Regions from separate parts of the Leclercia sp. LSNIH3 genome, predicted to be linked through region 1. Evidence: predicted binding sites of a transcription regulator. Region 1 holds the regulator's gene; the other holds the start of a gene.
What was found. The regulator Fur, encoded in region 1, represses iron uptake genes when iron is present. The targets are predictions, from matches to a motif close to ATAATAATGAGAACNACTATCAA.
Positions count from the first base shown of each region.

Region 2: bfd (bacterioferritin-associated ferredoxin) is a predicted target of Fur. The motif match lies at 3,537-3,559, and genes of this name have one in related genera.

Region 1 covers NZ_CP026387.1:1,070,204-1,078,070, forward strand. The annotation lists gene pgm (phosphoglucomutase (alpha-D-glucose-1,6-bisphosphate-dependent)) at 1-1,209, opposite strand, end outside; gene seqA (replication initiation negative regulator SeqA) at 1,234-1,776, opposite strand; gene ybfF (esterase) at 1,960-2,733, shown strand; gene ybfE (LexA regulated protein) at 2,862-3,149, shown strand; gene fldA (flavodoxin FldA) at 3,305-3,835, shown strand; gene fur (ferric iron uptake transcriptional regulator) at 4,127-4,573, shown strand; gene chiQ (ChiQ/YbfN family lipoprotein) at 4,726-5,055, opposite strand; gene chiP (chitoporin ChiP) at 5,103-6,509, opposite strand; gene glnS (glutamine--tRNA ligase) at 6,944-7,867, opposite strand, start outside.
Region 2 covers NZ_CP026387.1:2,869,086-2,876,952, reverse strand. The annotation lists gene rplB (50S ribosomal protein L2) at 1-10, opposite strand, end outside; gene rplW (50S ribosomal protein L23) at 28-330, opposite strand; gene rplD (50S ribosomal protein L4) at 327-932, opposite strand; gene rplC (50S ribosomal protein L3) at 943-1,572, opposite strand; gene rpsJ (30S ribosomal protein S10) at 1,605-1,916, opposite strand; gene C3F35_RS13875 (prepilin peptidase) at 2,304-2,777, shown strand; gene bfr (bacterioferritin) at 2,761-3,237, opposite strand; gene bfd (bacterioferritin-associated ferredoxin) at 3,308-3,502, opposite strand; gene tuf (elongation factor Tu) at 3,680-4,864, opposite strand; gene fusA (elongation factor G) at 4,934-7,048, opposite strand; gene rpsG (30S ribosomal protein S7) at 7,145-7,615, opposite strand; gene rpsL (30S ribosomal protein S12) at 7,712-7,867, opposite strand, start outside.

The DNA of each region.
Region 1 (7,867 bases):
CGTACCGTTGAAGCGCAGGAAGGACGCCCCCGCGCTCTCTTCGCCGCCAAAGCCGAAGCTGCCATCGAACAGACCATCAACAAACCATTTAAAGCCAACCGGCACTTCCACCAGCTTGCGGCCCAGGTCGTTGACCACACGGTCGATCATGGCGGAGGAGACCAGCGTTTTACCTACTGCAACCTCTTTGCCCCACTGCGGACGGTGCTGGAACAGGTAGTTGATCGCAACCGCCAGATAGTGGTTCGGGTTCATCAGCCCTGCCGGGGTGACGATGCCGTGACGGTCATAATCCGGGTCATTTGCGAAGGCAAGGTCAAACTTGTCGCGCAGCGCCAGCAGGCCAGCCATCGCGCACTCGGAGGAGCAGTCCATGCGGATCGCGCCGTCTTTATCCAGGTGCATAAAGCGGAAGGTCTGATCGACATGGTCGTTAACGATGGTCAGATCCAGCTTGTAGTGCTCTGCAATACGTTTCCAGTATTCGATACCGGAACCGCCGAGCGGGTCAACGCCTAGCTTCAGACCGGCTTTCTGGATCGCCGCCATATCGACGATATCCGCCAGCCCTTCAACGAACGGCTGCACCAGATCCTGCTCTTTCACGTGGCCGGAGGCCATCGCCTCGTCCAGGGAAATGCGCTTCACGCCGTTCAGACCGGCGGCCAGCAGGGCGTTAGCACGATCTTCCACCACTTTGGTGACGTTGGTGTCAGCCGGGCCACCATTCGGTGGGTTGTATTTGATGCCGCCATCTTCCGGCGGGTTGTGGGATGGCGTGATCACAATGCCATCGGCCTGTGCGCCGCCTTTCTGGTTGTGCACCAAAATTGCGTTAGAGACCGCAGGGGTCGGCGTATAGCCGTTGTTTTCCTGAATCACGACGTCCACGCCGTTGGCCGCCAACACTTCCAGTACGGAAATAAATGCAGGCTCTGACAGGGCGTGAGTATCTTTACCCACGTAGCACGGACCGGTGATACCGTTTTTGGCGCGCTCTTCGGCGATAGCCTGAGCAATGGCCAGAATATGTGGCTCGTTAAAGCTGTGGCGTACCGCACTGCCGCGGTGCCCGGATGTACCAAACTTCACTGCATGTTCTGCGTTACCCACTTCCGGCTTCAGCACGTAGTACTGCGCGGTAAGTTGGGCGACGTTAATCAAATCGCTCTGTTGTGCAGGTTGACCCGCACGCTCATGATTTGCCATTGCCTGGTCCTTCTGATGCAAGGGTTAGATAGTGCCGCAAACCTTATCAGTCAATTCCGCCGGAAACTGCATGGATTGCATGATGTGTTCGATCATGCTGCGCTTGCGTCCGGTATTGGTATTGGTGATCACCCAGTACGGCGTACCGGGCAGGTGCTTGGGCTTAGTTTGATTGCCATTCTGTAACAGCGTTTGCTCATCCGCCGCGAAATAGACGCGGGTACGACCGTGAAGTGACTCTGTCGCGTCGGCAAATGCGTTGTTATCCAGTGAATAGAGTGTAGTCAGCACCAGCATAAAGCGGTTAACTGCTTTCTTCTGCTCAGCGTATTCGTCAGAAAGCAGCAATTCGCGCATCGCACGCACTTTGTCTTTAACCGGTGACAGCGGCTTCTCCTGCACGACAGCCGCGGGCTGGCGCGTTTCTTTGATGGCCGGAGCGGCAGACTGCGAGGCGGCGGCGATTTTCAGCATGCGCCGTAAAATGTCGGACGCGCTCTCACCGATATGCCGCGTCTGGCTGGCGATATACTGATAAAGCTCGTCATCAACTTCGATTGTTTTCATCTTAATCCAGTGCGATATCTTATCTGAATACAAGTCGTTGGGAGTATAAGGTCAAAACCCAACAGCGGATAGCGTCAAGCCAGAATGGCGGCAAAAGTCAGAATTAACTGTTTCCTTGCAGCCGGGCGGCAGAATGGTCAACATGATACCCTAACCTGACATACGTAAAAAAAGAACTTTGCCATGAAATTGAATACCCGAGCGCAATCTGCACAATCGCCGCACAATAATTCTCCCATCGTCCTGGTGCATGGCCTGTTTGGCAGCCTTGATAACCTTGGCGTGCTGGCGCGGGATCTGGTGACCGACCACGCGCTGCTCCAGGTGGATATGCGCAACCACGGTCTGTCGCCGCGCTCGGCGCAGATGACCTATGCCGATATGGCCCAGGATCTGCTGGATACGCTGGATGAACACCATATCGAAAAGGCGATCCTGATTGGCCACTCGATGGGCGGCAAAGCGGTGATGGCGCTGACGGCGTTAGCGCCGGAGCGGATTGCCGGGCTGGTGGTGATCGACGTCGCGCCTGTGGATTACGACGTGCGTCGCCACGATGAGATCTTCGCCGCCATCAATGCCGTGACCGACGCAGGCGTCAGTACCCGCCAGCAGGCCGCAGCGCTGATGCGTGAACATCTCGACGAAGAGGGCGTGGTGCAGTTCCTGCTGAAATCCTTTGTTGACGGCGAGTGGCGCTTCAACGTGCCGGCGCTGTGGGACCAATATGACCAGATCGTTGGCTGGCAGTCGGTGCCCGCCTGGCCGCACCCTACTCTGTTTATTACCGGCGGCAGTTCACCCTATGTGACCGAGGCGTACCGTGACGCGCTGCTGGCGCAATTTCCTCAGGCCCGTGCGCATGTGATTGCCGGGGCCGGACACTGGGTTCATGCCGAAAAACCGGACGCCGTGCTGCGCGCTATCCGCCGTTACCTCGCTGACATCGAAAATTGATTAAAAAGAGAGCGACTGGTCGCCTGCGGGCCTCCAGTCGTTGGCGTGCCGTTTTCGGTGATGTATGATGGCGCGCTTATCGCCCGGGCATTAGCAGGGTGTCTTGTTTCCCCCGAAGTCTCAAAATCATGGCCAAAGAACACACGGACCGCACGACATTAGATCTGTTCGCGAATGAGCGTCGCCCGGGACGACCGAAAACCAATCCGCTTTCGCGTGATGAACAGCTGCGCATCAATAAGCGCAATCAGCTTAAACGCGATAAAAGTCGTGGGCTCAAACGCGTCGAGCTGAAACTGAATGCTGAAGCCGTCGATGCGCTGAATGAGCTGGCGAACGCCCGTGAGATCAGCCGCAGTGAGCTTATCGAAGAGATGCTGATTTCTCAGCTCGAGAAATGGCACGGCAAAGCGTAAGTCAGAAAACTCCCCTTCTTGTTGTTTTCATGTAGCACAGAGTGCAGTCCTGCGTGATAGCAGTTTCCGCAGGCTTCTCTGTTCTGCTATGATTGCCCTTATCCGTGGCTAAATTGCGCCACCATACCATTAAGTATCAAGAGGTTATTTTACTCATGGCAATCATCGGCATTTTTTTCGGCAGCGACACGGGTAACACCGAAAATATCGCAAAAAACATTCAAAAACAGTTAGGTAAAGACGTTGCCGATGTGCATGACATTGCGAAAAGCAGCAAAGAAGATATCGAAGGTTACGATATTCTGCTGCTGGGCATCCCGACCTGGTATTACGGTGAAGCGCAGTGTGACTGGGACGATTTCTTCCCGTCTCTGGAAGAGATCGACTTCAACGGCAAACTGGTCGCCCTGTTCGGCTGTGGCGATCAGGAAGACTACGCAGAGTACTTCTGCGATGCCCTCGGCACCATCCGCGACATCATTGAGCCACGCGGCGCAGTGATTGTTGGTCACTGGCCAACTGCCGGTTACCACTTCGAAGCCTCTAAAGGCCTTGCCGATGATAACAACTTTGTTGGTCTCGCCATCGATGAAGATCGCCAGCCGGAGCTGACCGCTGAGCGCGTGGACAAATGGGTTAAACAAATTCGCGAAGAGCTGCATCTCGACGCCATTCTGAATGCCTGATGATATCGCGGTGCAACGTTACAGTTGCGCCGCATCAATAGGCAAAACCAATCAAAATAATTGCTACAAATTTTTAACTTTTGCTGCCATACCTGTACAATGATCCAGGAGTAAACGCGGAACCTTGTAACAACTTTGTTGGCGGTACCACGTTTTTATAAGCATACTTTACTTGAGACTTGCAGTTTTCATTAGGTCATGGCAGTTCTATAATGAGACGCATTATCCCAGGTGCATTTTCTGTCACTTCTTCTTTAGAAGTGAATCGTTTAGCAACAGGACAGATTCCGCATGACTGACAACAACACCGCATTAAAGAAGGCCGGACTGAAAGTCACGCTTCCACGGTTAAAAATCCTGGAAGTGCTTCAGGGTCCGGATAACCATCATGTCAGTGCGGAAGACTTATACAAGCGTCTGATCGACATGGGCGAAGAGATTGGTCTGGCTACCGTTTACCGTGTACTGAACCAGTTCGACGATGCAGGCATCGTTACGCGTCATAATTTCGAAGGCGGTAAATCCGTGTTTGAACTGACGCAGCAGCATCACCACGATCACCTGATTTGCCTCGACTGCGGCAAAGTGATCGAATTCAGCGATGATTCCATCGAATTACGCCAGCGCGAAATTGCCGCACGTCATGGCATTCGTCTGACCAACCACAGTCTGTACCTGTATGGCCACTGTGCCGAAGGCGACTGCCGCGAAGATGACCACGCGCACGACACCAAGTAATCTTTGCATCGACTCTGAGCCAACCTGACGGTTGGCTTTTTTTTGCCTGTCATCATGCAAAAAGCCCGGTGGCGCTGCGCTTACCGTACCTGAGGGGATTTCCCCTTTCAGGCTGTGTAAACGTAGCGCCACCGGGCGTGGCAAACAGCAGATTACTTCGCGTTGTTAGTGCGGATCTCCTGCCAAATCTTATCGCAGCTTTTAGTGACTTCCTGATCGTTACCCGTTTTCCGCGCCTGGATACAGGCCTGGTAATCCGCCACCCTGATGGTCTCCTGAGTTGCGAACTGCTCGTGCGCCTTCTCCTTACGCAGCACGTCGAGCACGCTTTGGCAGGCTTCGATCTTCTCTGGCGAACCTTCAGCGGTATTGATGCAGGCGCTGTAGGCCTCTTTCAGCCGGGTATCTTCTTTCTGGGTCTGGGGCTGCGCGCAGGCGGCCAGTCCTGATGCCAGCACCGCAACCACTACGATTTTTTTCAGCATAACGCTCTCCAGTCAGGCGGGGATCGTCCCCGCCCGGATTGTCATCAGAAGATGGTGAACGGGGCGATAACCATAAACTTCACGTCACGCTCATCCTGGAAGATATTGCCGTAGCCGCCGCCGTAGCTTGGGATATCGGAGTGGTTGTCATACTGTGTGAAGTGCAGTTTGAACATGGTTCCTTTCGCGCGGCCGTCCTGCAGGGTGTAGCTCGCATCCAGGCTATAGGCCGATTCTTTGATCTTGTTAGAGGCGATATCCTCACGCTGACCGGCGCTGTTGATTAACCAGTCTGCCGGTTTCGCATCCCAGGCGTAGACATAAGACGCACCAACGCTCCAGCCCGCCAGGTTCCAGTTGCTCAGGTCATACATGGCACCAAAGAAGACCGCTTTTTCACCGTTGGCGTTAAAGTCAGAGCGGTTATCCCACCATACGTCCAGACGACCGTTGGAGGAGGCGTAAGTTGGGGTCATACGTTGCAGGAAGTACCCCTGCTGCCCTTCGGCCTTGACGTAAGTCCCTTCCAGACGTAAATCCACCTGGCCAACTTTGTAGCCCAGGGTGAGCGCCTGCAGCCATGCCGTACCGTCATAAATATCATTCACGGTGCCGCTGTCGGCTTTATCACGCGTGCCGTAAAACTGATAGGTGGTAGAGAGCGGGCCGCCCACGATATCGAGCTTGTAGCTGGCTTTAGCAAAGTACTGATCGATAAAACCTTCAGCCTGGCCAAAAGCGGCTTCCAGAATCAGGTCATTTTTGAAATCGTACTTCGCACCAAAGGAGTGGAGATAATCGACGCGGGTTTTGCGGTCATTCTGATAAAACTTGTCCATCTCGAGATGCCACGGCGCTTTATACTCGTTGGTCCACATGTAAGAGAAACTCAACTCACCGCTATCGCCGTAGTCAAATTTTGCCCCGGCTTCGGCCCCCTGATAGGTACCCGGCATAAAGCTCCAGTGCGGTGCTAACAAAGTTTGACCGGTTGGCTGCAGCCAGCCACCACGCGCCCAGACCGGACCGTATTTAAATTTTGCAGCCGCTTTGTACAGGCTGATCCCGCTCTTATCACCGGACCAGTCCTCTTTATAGGCTTTGTTGCTGGAAGAGAAGGCAATTTCGTTCGGGTGGCCGCTGTCGCCATTTTCGGCCATTTCGATGGCAGTAAAGGCTGCCAGATCAAGACCAAACATATCGGCGGCATAGCCGGACTGGAAATCAAGGTTGGCGTTCCAGGTGGAATGAGCCAGGTTAGTTTTATATTTATCTGACTCAACATCTTTACGGTCACGTTCACGCTGCCAGTAATAGACACCGCCCGTGAGGGTTGAATCATCAATAAAACCTTCGGCCTGAGCTTTTGGAGAAACCATCAAGCCTGACATTGCTGTAACACCGGCGATAGCCAGCGCAAGCGCACTACGTTTGCCACTAAACGCACGCATAATTAATCCTCTTTGACGTATTAAAAGCGCCTTAAACGGCGAAAAACAAAAAAGTAAAAAGTGGAGGTAACCGGCAATAGCCACTTACATCTGCTGCCCTTAGACTATTTTTCGCGACGCGAATTATCAACGCTTTTCAGCGATCAAAAGTCAGGATTATGACAAAGCGCACATATTTGGTTGCTGTTTGTAACAAAAGAAATGAGGGAGAATTTTTGCTTAAAATAATATTAAGAATGAGCCATTTATTTTTATTAAATTAAATTTAATTATCCCAACCGGTAGTAATAACGGTTAATTTGCGCGAAGGAAGAGAAAGCGAACCGTTTTAAGAAACAGGATTAATTCGCAACGCGAAGATTTAAATGACCAGGCTGCGATCGACAGGTAAAAAAAACGCCGCAGTACGCGGCGTTTTTAAGAGGAGAAAGGGGTTATTCGCCCGCTTTCGCCCAGGTATCACGCAGACCAACGGTACGGTTAAATACCAGTTTGTCGGCGGTAGCATAGCGGCTGTCGAGGCAGAAGTAGCCTTCGCGCTCGAACTGATAAGCGTGACCGGCAACGGCATCTTTCAGGGATGGCTCAGCAAAGCCCTGCTTGATCACCAGTGAATCCTGGTTAATCACCTGCAGGAAGTCCTCTGCGGCCCCCGGGTTTGGCACGCTGAACAGACGATCGTACAAACGGATTTCAACCGGCAGCGCATGAGCCGCGCTCACCCAGTGGATAACGCCCTTCACTTTGCGACCGTCGGCCGGGTCTTTGCTCAGGGTCTCGGCATCGTAGGTGCAGAAGATGGTCGTGATGTTGCCTTCTGCATCTTTCTCGACACGCTCGGCTTTGATCACGTAGGCATTACGCAGACGCACTTCTTTGCCCATCACCAGACGTTTGTACTGCTTGTTGGCTTCTTCACGGAAGTCGGCGCGATCGATCCAGATTTCTGCGCTGAACGGCACGTCACGGCTGCCCATCTCCGGCTTGCTCGGATGATTCGGCATAGTCACCAGCTCGCTTTCGCCCTGCGGATAGTTTTCGATAACCAGTTTTACCGGATCGATAACAGCCATGGCGCGCGGCGCATTGTCATTCAGATCTTCGCGGATACAGGATTCCAGCGATGCCATCTCGATGGTGTTGTCCTGCTTGGTTACGCCGATGCGTTTGCAGAACTCACGGATAGAGGCAGCGGTATAGCCACGGCGACGCAGACCAGAGATGGTCGGCATACGCGGGTCATCCCAGCCTTCAACGTGCTTGTCGGTCACCAGCAGGTTCAGCTTGCGCTTGGACATCACGGTGTATTCCAGATTCAGACGAGAGAACTCGTACTGACGCGGATGCACCGGAATAGA
Region 2 (7,867 bases), 1.8 Mb from region 1:
CAACTGCCATTGTATTACTCCTCCGACTTACTCAGCGCCGCCAACGAAGTCCAGGTTCTGGCCTTCTTTCAGGGTGACGTAAGCTTTTTTCCAGTCGCTACGACGACCGATACGCTGTCCGTGACGTTTAACTTTCCCTTTAACTACCAGGGTGTTAACGACTTCGACTTCGACTTCAAACAGTTTCTGCACAGCAGCTTTGATTTCTGCTTTGGTCGCGTCTTTAGCAACTTTGAGAACGATGGTGTTTGTTTTTTCCATCGCAGCAGACGCTTTTTCAGAAACGTGCGGTGCACGAAGCACCTTCAGCAGACGTTCTTCACGAATCATGCCAGCATCTCCTCAACTTGCTTAACAGCATCAGCAGTCATTACGACTTTGTCGAAGGCGATCAGGCTAACCGGGTCGATACCAGTCGCATCGCGTACGTCAACCTTGTGCAGGTTACGTGCGGCCAGGAACAGGTTCTCGTCCAGCTCACCGGTGATGATCAGCACATCTTCCAGAGCCATGTCTTTCAGTTTCTGTGCCAGCAGCTTAGTTTTAGGCGCTTCTACAGAGAAAGATTCGACAACGATCAGACGATCCTGACGTACCAGCTCGGACAGGATGCTTTTCAGCGCGCCGCGGTACATCTTTTTGTTAACTTTTTGACTGTGGTCCTGCGGGCGAGCAGCGAAGGTCACGCCACCGGAACGCCAGATCGGGCTCTTGATAGAACCTGAACGCGCACGGCCGGTACCTTTCTGGCGCCACGGCTTTTTGCCGGAACCAGTTACTTCAGCACGAGTCTTCTGAGCACGAGTACCCTGACGAGCACCAGCTGCATAAGCAACAACAACCTGGTGAACCAGCGCTTCGTTGAAATCACGACCGAAGGTAGTTTCGGAAACAGTCAGCGCGCTCTGCGCGTCTTTCAATACTAATTCCATTGCTATCCCCTTACGCCTTCACAGCTGGTTTAACGATCAGGTCGCTACCGGTTGCACCCGGAACTGCACCTTTAACCAGCAGCAGGTTGCGCTCAGCGTCAACACGTACTACGTCCAGGCTCTGAACGGTCACACGTTCGTTACCCAGCTGACCTGCCATTTTCTTGCCTTTGAACACTTTGCCCGGAGTCTGGTTCTGACCGATAGAACCCGGAACGCGGTGGGACAAGGAGTTACCGTGCGTGGCATCCTGAGTACGGAAGTTCCAGCGCTTAACGGTACCAGCAAAACCTTTACCTTTAGAGGTACCGGTTACGTCAACTTTTTTAACTTCTGCAAACAGCTCAACGCTAATGTCCTGACCTACGGTGAACTCTTCGCCTTCAGCAAGACGGAATTCCCACAGACCACGGCCAGCTTCAACGCCAGCTTTAGCGAAGTGACCCGCTTCCGGTTTGGTTACACGGTTAGCTTTTTTAGCACCAGTGGTAACCTGAACGGCACGGTAGCCATCGTTAGCCAGGTCTTTAACCTGAGTAACGCGGTTTGCTTCAACTTCGATTACGGTTACTGGGATAGATACGCCATCTTCAGTGAAGATGCGGGTCATGCCCACTTTTTTACCGACTAAACCAATCATTGTATCAACCTCTCAATCGCTCGATGACCTGATTAACCCAGGCTGATCTGCACGTCTACACCGGCAGCCAGATCCAGACGCATCAGAGCATCAACGGTTTTCTCGGTTGGCTCAACGATGTCAACCAGACGCTTGTGAGTGCGGATTTCGTACTGATCACGCGCGTCTTTGTTAACGTGCGGGGAGATCAGAACGGTAAAGCGCTCTTTGCGGGTCGGCAGCGGGATCGGACCACGGACTTGCGCACCAGTGCGCTTAGCAGTCTCGACGATTTCCGCGGTTGATTGATCGATCAGACGATGATCAAACGCTTTAAGACGGATACGGATTCTTTGGTTCTGCATGAGACCAGAGCTCCAATTATTTTATAAACGAAAATGATTACTACTCAAACCCATTACGATTGATGGGAGAGTGTAACCGTTCTTACGTAGCCCCCCAATTGGGAGCATTGTTAGGCAACGAAAAACAGTGTTGCCTGGGTTCAGATTGAACCAGCTGTCAATTACGACAAGCCCGCGCATTATACGTAAATCTGGGCAGGACGCAAGCCCCGTTTAGGAAATAGACGACACTGGTGAGTTTTGCGTGGCGACTCGTAAATTTTCTGTAATGTAACGGCGACCTGCAAATACTCAGGAAGGCTTTACGCAGGGTTTCGTTTTGCAGTTTGTTTAACCACAGCAAGTACGCGGAATATGGCCTCACACATTTCATTGAGGCGCCAAACGATGCTTACTACCCTCCCCTTCCTGTTCGTCTACCTGGGTTTAACCTTTTTATTAGTCCGGGAAGATATCCGTTCGCATCTGCTTTTGGACAAATACCTCTGTCCATTGCTCTGGACGGGTCTGCTCTATCACCTCTGTCTTCATCCCGATTTTCTGGCAAGCGCGGTTCTGGGTGCGATCGCGGGATACACCGGTTTCGCGATGATTTATTGGGCTTACAAACTGATACGTAAACGTGAAGGATTGGGATACGGAGACGTGAAATATCTGGGGGCACTGGGCGCATGGCATGGCTGGTGCGTGCTTCCTGCTCTGGCCTTATCGGCAGCCCTGCTGGCGACGCTCTATCTTTTGATAAAATCTTTGTTTAAACCGGGAGAACAGATATTAAAAAACCCGCTGCCCTTTGGGCCTTTTATGGCGGCAGCAGGTTTAATGATTGGCGGGCAAAGCCTGATCAGCTTTCCACTTTGATCTGTGACTGGAGGTAATTCTGCAGACCGATTTTACCGATAAGATCCAGCTCAGTCTCCAGCCAGTCGATGTGCCCTTCTTCATCGGCCAGGATCTGGATCATCATATCGCGGCTGACATAATCGTGAACACTGTCGGCGTAAGCGATAGCTTCACGAAGATCTTTTGCACCCTCGAGTTCCAGTGCCAGATCGGAGCGCAGCATCTCTTCAACATCTTCACCGATACCCAGCTTGCCGAGATCCTGCAGGTTGGGGATTCCCTCAAGGAATAAAATACGCTCGATATACTTATCGGCGTGTTTCATTTCATCAATGGATTCATGGTATTCAACGTCGTTGAGGCGAGTCAGCCCCCAGTTCTTGAACATTCTCGCATGGAGAAAGTATTGATTGATTGCAACAAGCTCATTTCCCAATAATTTATTGAGATAACTTATGATTTTAATATCACCTTTCATTATAGTCCCTCCGCTTCCACTTATTGAAGCGTAGATGGGGCTACAGGGATGTCAAAAAAAAGAATGAGCCTCAGGCAATCTCTTTGTATTCCGGGATCTGCATCAATTCGTCTTGCATGATCTCACGGGCAGCGCGAACGCACTTACCGCATTGATTTCCCACTGGAACAAACTTACGCAGCTGCTGAAAAGATTGTGGTTGAAACTGGCGAACGGCCTGACGGATTTTTTTATCACTTACACCATTACATAAACAAACGTACATAACCACTCCCGTTCAAAATATGCGCAAAGTGTAAGTGAGAATAATTATGATTACAATAGCACAAGCATCGAGATACGGGACGGGCGCCAGCAAAAAATGCGAAAATTTGTGACAGGGACAAACGCAAGGCAACAAAAAAGGACGCCGAAGCGTCCTTTTTAATTCAGGGATAATTAATTAGCCCAGAACTTTAGCAACAACACCCGCGCCAACGGTACGGCCGCCTTCGCGGATTGCGAAGCGCAGACCATCGTCCATTGCGATTGGGTGGATCAGGGTAACAACCATCTTGATGTTGTCGCCTGGCATTACCATCTCAACGCCTTCTGGCAGTTCGATGGTACCGGTCACGTCAGTCGTACGGAAGTAGAACTGTGGACGGTAGCCTTTGAAGAACGGAGTATGACGGCCGCCTTCGTCTTTGGACAGGATGTACACTTCAGATTCGAACTTGGTGTGCGGCTTGATGGAGCCTGGCTTAGCCAGAACCTGACCACGTTCGATTTCTTCACGTTTGATACCACGCAGCAGAACACCAACGTTCTCACCGGCACGGCCTTCGTCCAGCAGTTTGCGGAACATTTCAACGCCGGTACAGGTAGACTTAGCAGTGTCCTTGATACCAACGATTTCAACTTCTTCGCCAACCTTGATGATACCGCGCTCTACACGACCGGTAACAACGGTACCACGACCGGAGATGGAGAATACGTCTTCGATAGGCAGCAGGAACGGCTTGTCAATCGCACGCTCTGGCTCTGGGATGTAGGAATCCAGGTAGCCAGCCAGTTCGATGATTTTCTCTTCCCACTCTGCTTCGCCTTCCAGCGCTTTCAGCGCAGAACCACGAACGATTGGGGTGTCGTCGCCCGGGAAGTCGTACTGGGACAGGAGTTCACGAACTTCCATCTCAACCAGTTCCAGCAGCTCTTCGTCATCAACCATGTCGCATTTGTTCAGGAACACGATGATGAAAGGAACGCCTACCTGACGACCCAGCAGGATGTGCTCACGGGTCTGAGGCATTGGGCCGTCAGTCGCAGCAACAACCAGGATCGCGCCGTCCATCTGCGCAGCACCGGTGATCATGTTTTTAACATAGTCGGCGTGGCCCGGGCAGTCTACGTGTGCGTAGTGGCGAGTCGGGGTGTCATATTCAACGTGAGAAGTGTTGATGGTGATACCACGAGCTTTTTCTTCTGGTGCGTTATCGATCTGGTCGAATGCACGAGCAGAACCACCGTAGGTTTTTGCCAGAACGGTAGTGATTGCAGCGGTCAGAGTAGTTTTACCGTGGTCAACGTGGCCGATAGTACCAACGTTGACGTGCGGTTTTGTACGTTCAAATTTTTCTTTAGACACGGCTATATTCCTTACTATAGTGCTCTCCCCTTTGGAGAGAGCACGGGACTTAGGTTTTAATCCTGTGGATTATTTACCACGGGCTTCAATTACGGCCTGAGCAACGTTGTTCGGCGCATCATCATACTTCAGGAATTCCATGGTGTATGATGCACGACCTTTGGTCAGAGAACGCAGCTGAGTTGCATATCCGAACATTTCAGACAGCGGAACTTCAGCGTGGATCTTAACGCCAGTTACTTCAGATTCCTGACCACGCAGCATACCGCGACGACGGCTCAAGTCACCGATAACGTCACCGGTGTTCTCTTCAGGAGTTTCTACTTCAACCTTCATGATCGGCTCAAGCAGAACTGGTTTCGCTTTCTTAAAGCCTTCTTTAAAGGCGATAGAAGCAGCCAGTTTAAACGCCAGTTCAGAGGAGTCAACGTCATGGTAAGAACCGAAGTGCAGACGAACACCCATGTCTACTACCGGGTAACCAGCCAGTGGACCAGACTTCAGCTGCTCCTGGATGCCTTTATCAACGGCAGGGATGTATTCACCAGGAATCACACCACCTTTAATGTCGTTGATGAACTCGTAACCTTTCGGGTTAGAGCCTGGCTCCAGTGGGTACATGTCGATCACAACGTGACCATACTGACCACGACCACCGGACTGCTTAGCGTGTTTACCTTCAACATCGGAAACTTTCTGACGAATCGCTTCACGGTAAGCAACCTGAGGTTTACCTACGTTAGCTTCAACGTTGAATTCACGACGCATACGGTCAACGATGATGTCCAGGTGCAGTTCACCCATACCAGCGATGATGGTCTGGTTAGATTCTTCATCAGTCCATACGCGGAATGATGGGTCTTCTTTAGCCAGACGGCCCAGAGCCAGACCCATTTTTTCCTGGTCAGCTTTGGTTTTCGGCTCAACGGCGATAGAGATTACCGGCTCTGGGAACTCCATACGCTCCAGAATGATTGGGTGATCTGGGTTACACAGGGTGTCACCAGTAGTCACGTCTTTCAGACCGATAGCAGCAGCGATGTCGCCCGCACGAACTTCTTTGATCTCTTCACGTTTGTTCGCGTGCATCTGTACGATACGACCGAAACGCTCACGTGCAGCTTTCACGGAGTTCAGGATGGTGTCACCGGAGTTAACCACACCAGAGTACACACGGAAGAACGTCAGGTTACCTACGAACGGGTCGGTAGCGATTTTGAACGCCAGAGCAGCAAACGGCTCTTCATCACTTGCGTGACGCTCAGCCGGCGTGTCTTTACCGTCGTCCAGGATACCGTTGATCGCAGGAACGTCTACCGGGGATGGCAGGTAGTCAACTACTGCATCCAGCATCGCCTGAACACCTTTGTTCTTGAACGCAGAACCACAGGTTACCAGGATGATTTCGTTGTTCAGAACACGCTGACGCAGAGCTTTTTTGATCTCTTCTTCAGTCAGTTCTTCACCACCCAGGTATTTTTCCATCAGCTCTTCAGAAGCTTCCGCTGCGGACTCGATCAGGTTCTGGTGCCATTCGTCAGCCAGGTCCTGCATGTCTGCTGGGATATCTTCGTAGGTGAAGGTTACGCCTGCGTCTTCTTCGTTCCAGTTGATGGCTTTCATTTTCACCAGGTCGATTACGCCGGTGAAACCTTCTTCAGCACCAATTGCCAGCTGCAGCGGAACAGGGTTCGCGCCCAGACGGGATTTGATCTGACCAACAACTTTCAGGAAGTTAGCACCCATACGGTCCATTTTGTTAACGAACGCGATGCGCGGAACTTTGTATTTGTTTGCCTGACGCCATACGGTTTCAGACTGTGGCTGAACACCACCAACTGCGCAGTAAACCATTACCGCACCATCCAGAACACGCATGGAACGTTCTACTTCGATGGTGAAGTCAACGTGCCCCGGGGTGTCGATGATGTTTACGCGATGCGGTTCATACTGCTTAGCCATACCAGACCAGAATGCAGTAGTCGCTGCGGAGGTAATGGTAATACCACGCTCCTGCTCCTGCTCCATCCAGTCCATGGTAGCGGCGCCGTCGTGAACTTCACCGATTTTATGGTTTACACCGGTGTAGAACAGAATACGTTCGGTAGTAGTGGTTTTACCGGCGTCGATGTGCGCACTGATACCAATGTTACGGTAGCGTGCGATGGGTGTTGTACGAGCCATTTGATTCCTCGTTTATCTTTTTAGGCGTTCAGTTAAGTAACCCAAAGCGGGCTGCTTCGCTGAAGCGCCCGCCTGGTGACTAATACTCCGAAGGGATTACCAACGGTAGTGTGCGAACGCCTTGTTGGCTTCTGCCATACGGTGAACGTCTTCACGTTTCTTAACTGCAGTACCTTTGTTGTCTGCAGCATCAGAAAGTTCGTTCGCCAGACGCAGAGCCATGGATTTATCACCGCGTTTACGAGCAGCTTCAACGATCCAACGCATTGCCAGAGCATTACGACGAACCGGACGAACTTCAACTGGAACCTGATAAGTAGAACCACCAACGCGGCGGGACTTAACTTCTACAGTCGGGCGAACGTTGTCGAGAGCGACTTCGAAAGCTTCCAGTTCATTTTTACCAGAACGCTGAGCCAGGGTCTCAAGCGCGCTGTATACGATTGCTTCTGCAGTAGATTTTTTACCATCTACCATCAGGATATTTACAAATTTTGCCAGCAGTTCTGATCCGAATTTCGGATCTGGAAGAATTTTACGCTGACCAATGACGCGACGACGTGGCATGGGAATACTCCGTTGTTAATTCAGGATTGTCCAAAACTCTAAGAGTTTAGTGTGACATTAAGATAAATCAGTTTGGCCTTACTTAACGGAGAACCATTAAGCCTTAGGACGTTTCACGCCGTACTTAGAGCGAGATTGCTTACGGTCTTTAACGCCGGAGCAGTCAAGCGCACCACGAACGGTGTGGTAACGAACACCCGGAAGGTCTTTTACACGACCGCCACGGATCAGGATCACGGAGTGTTCCTGCAG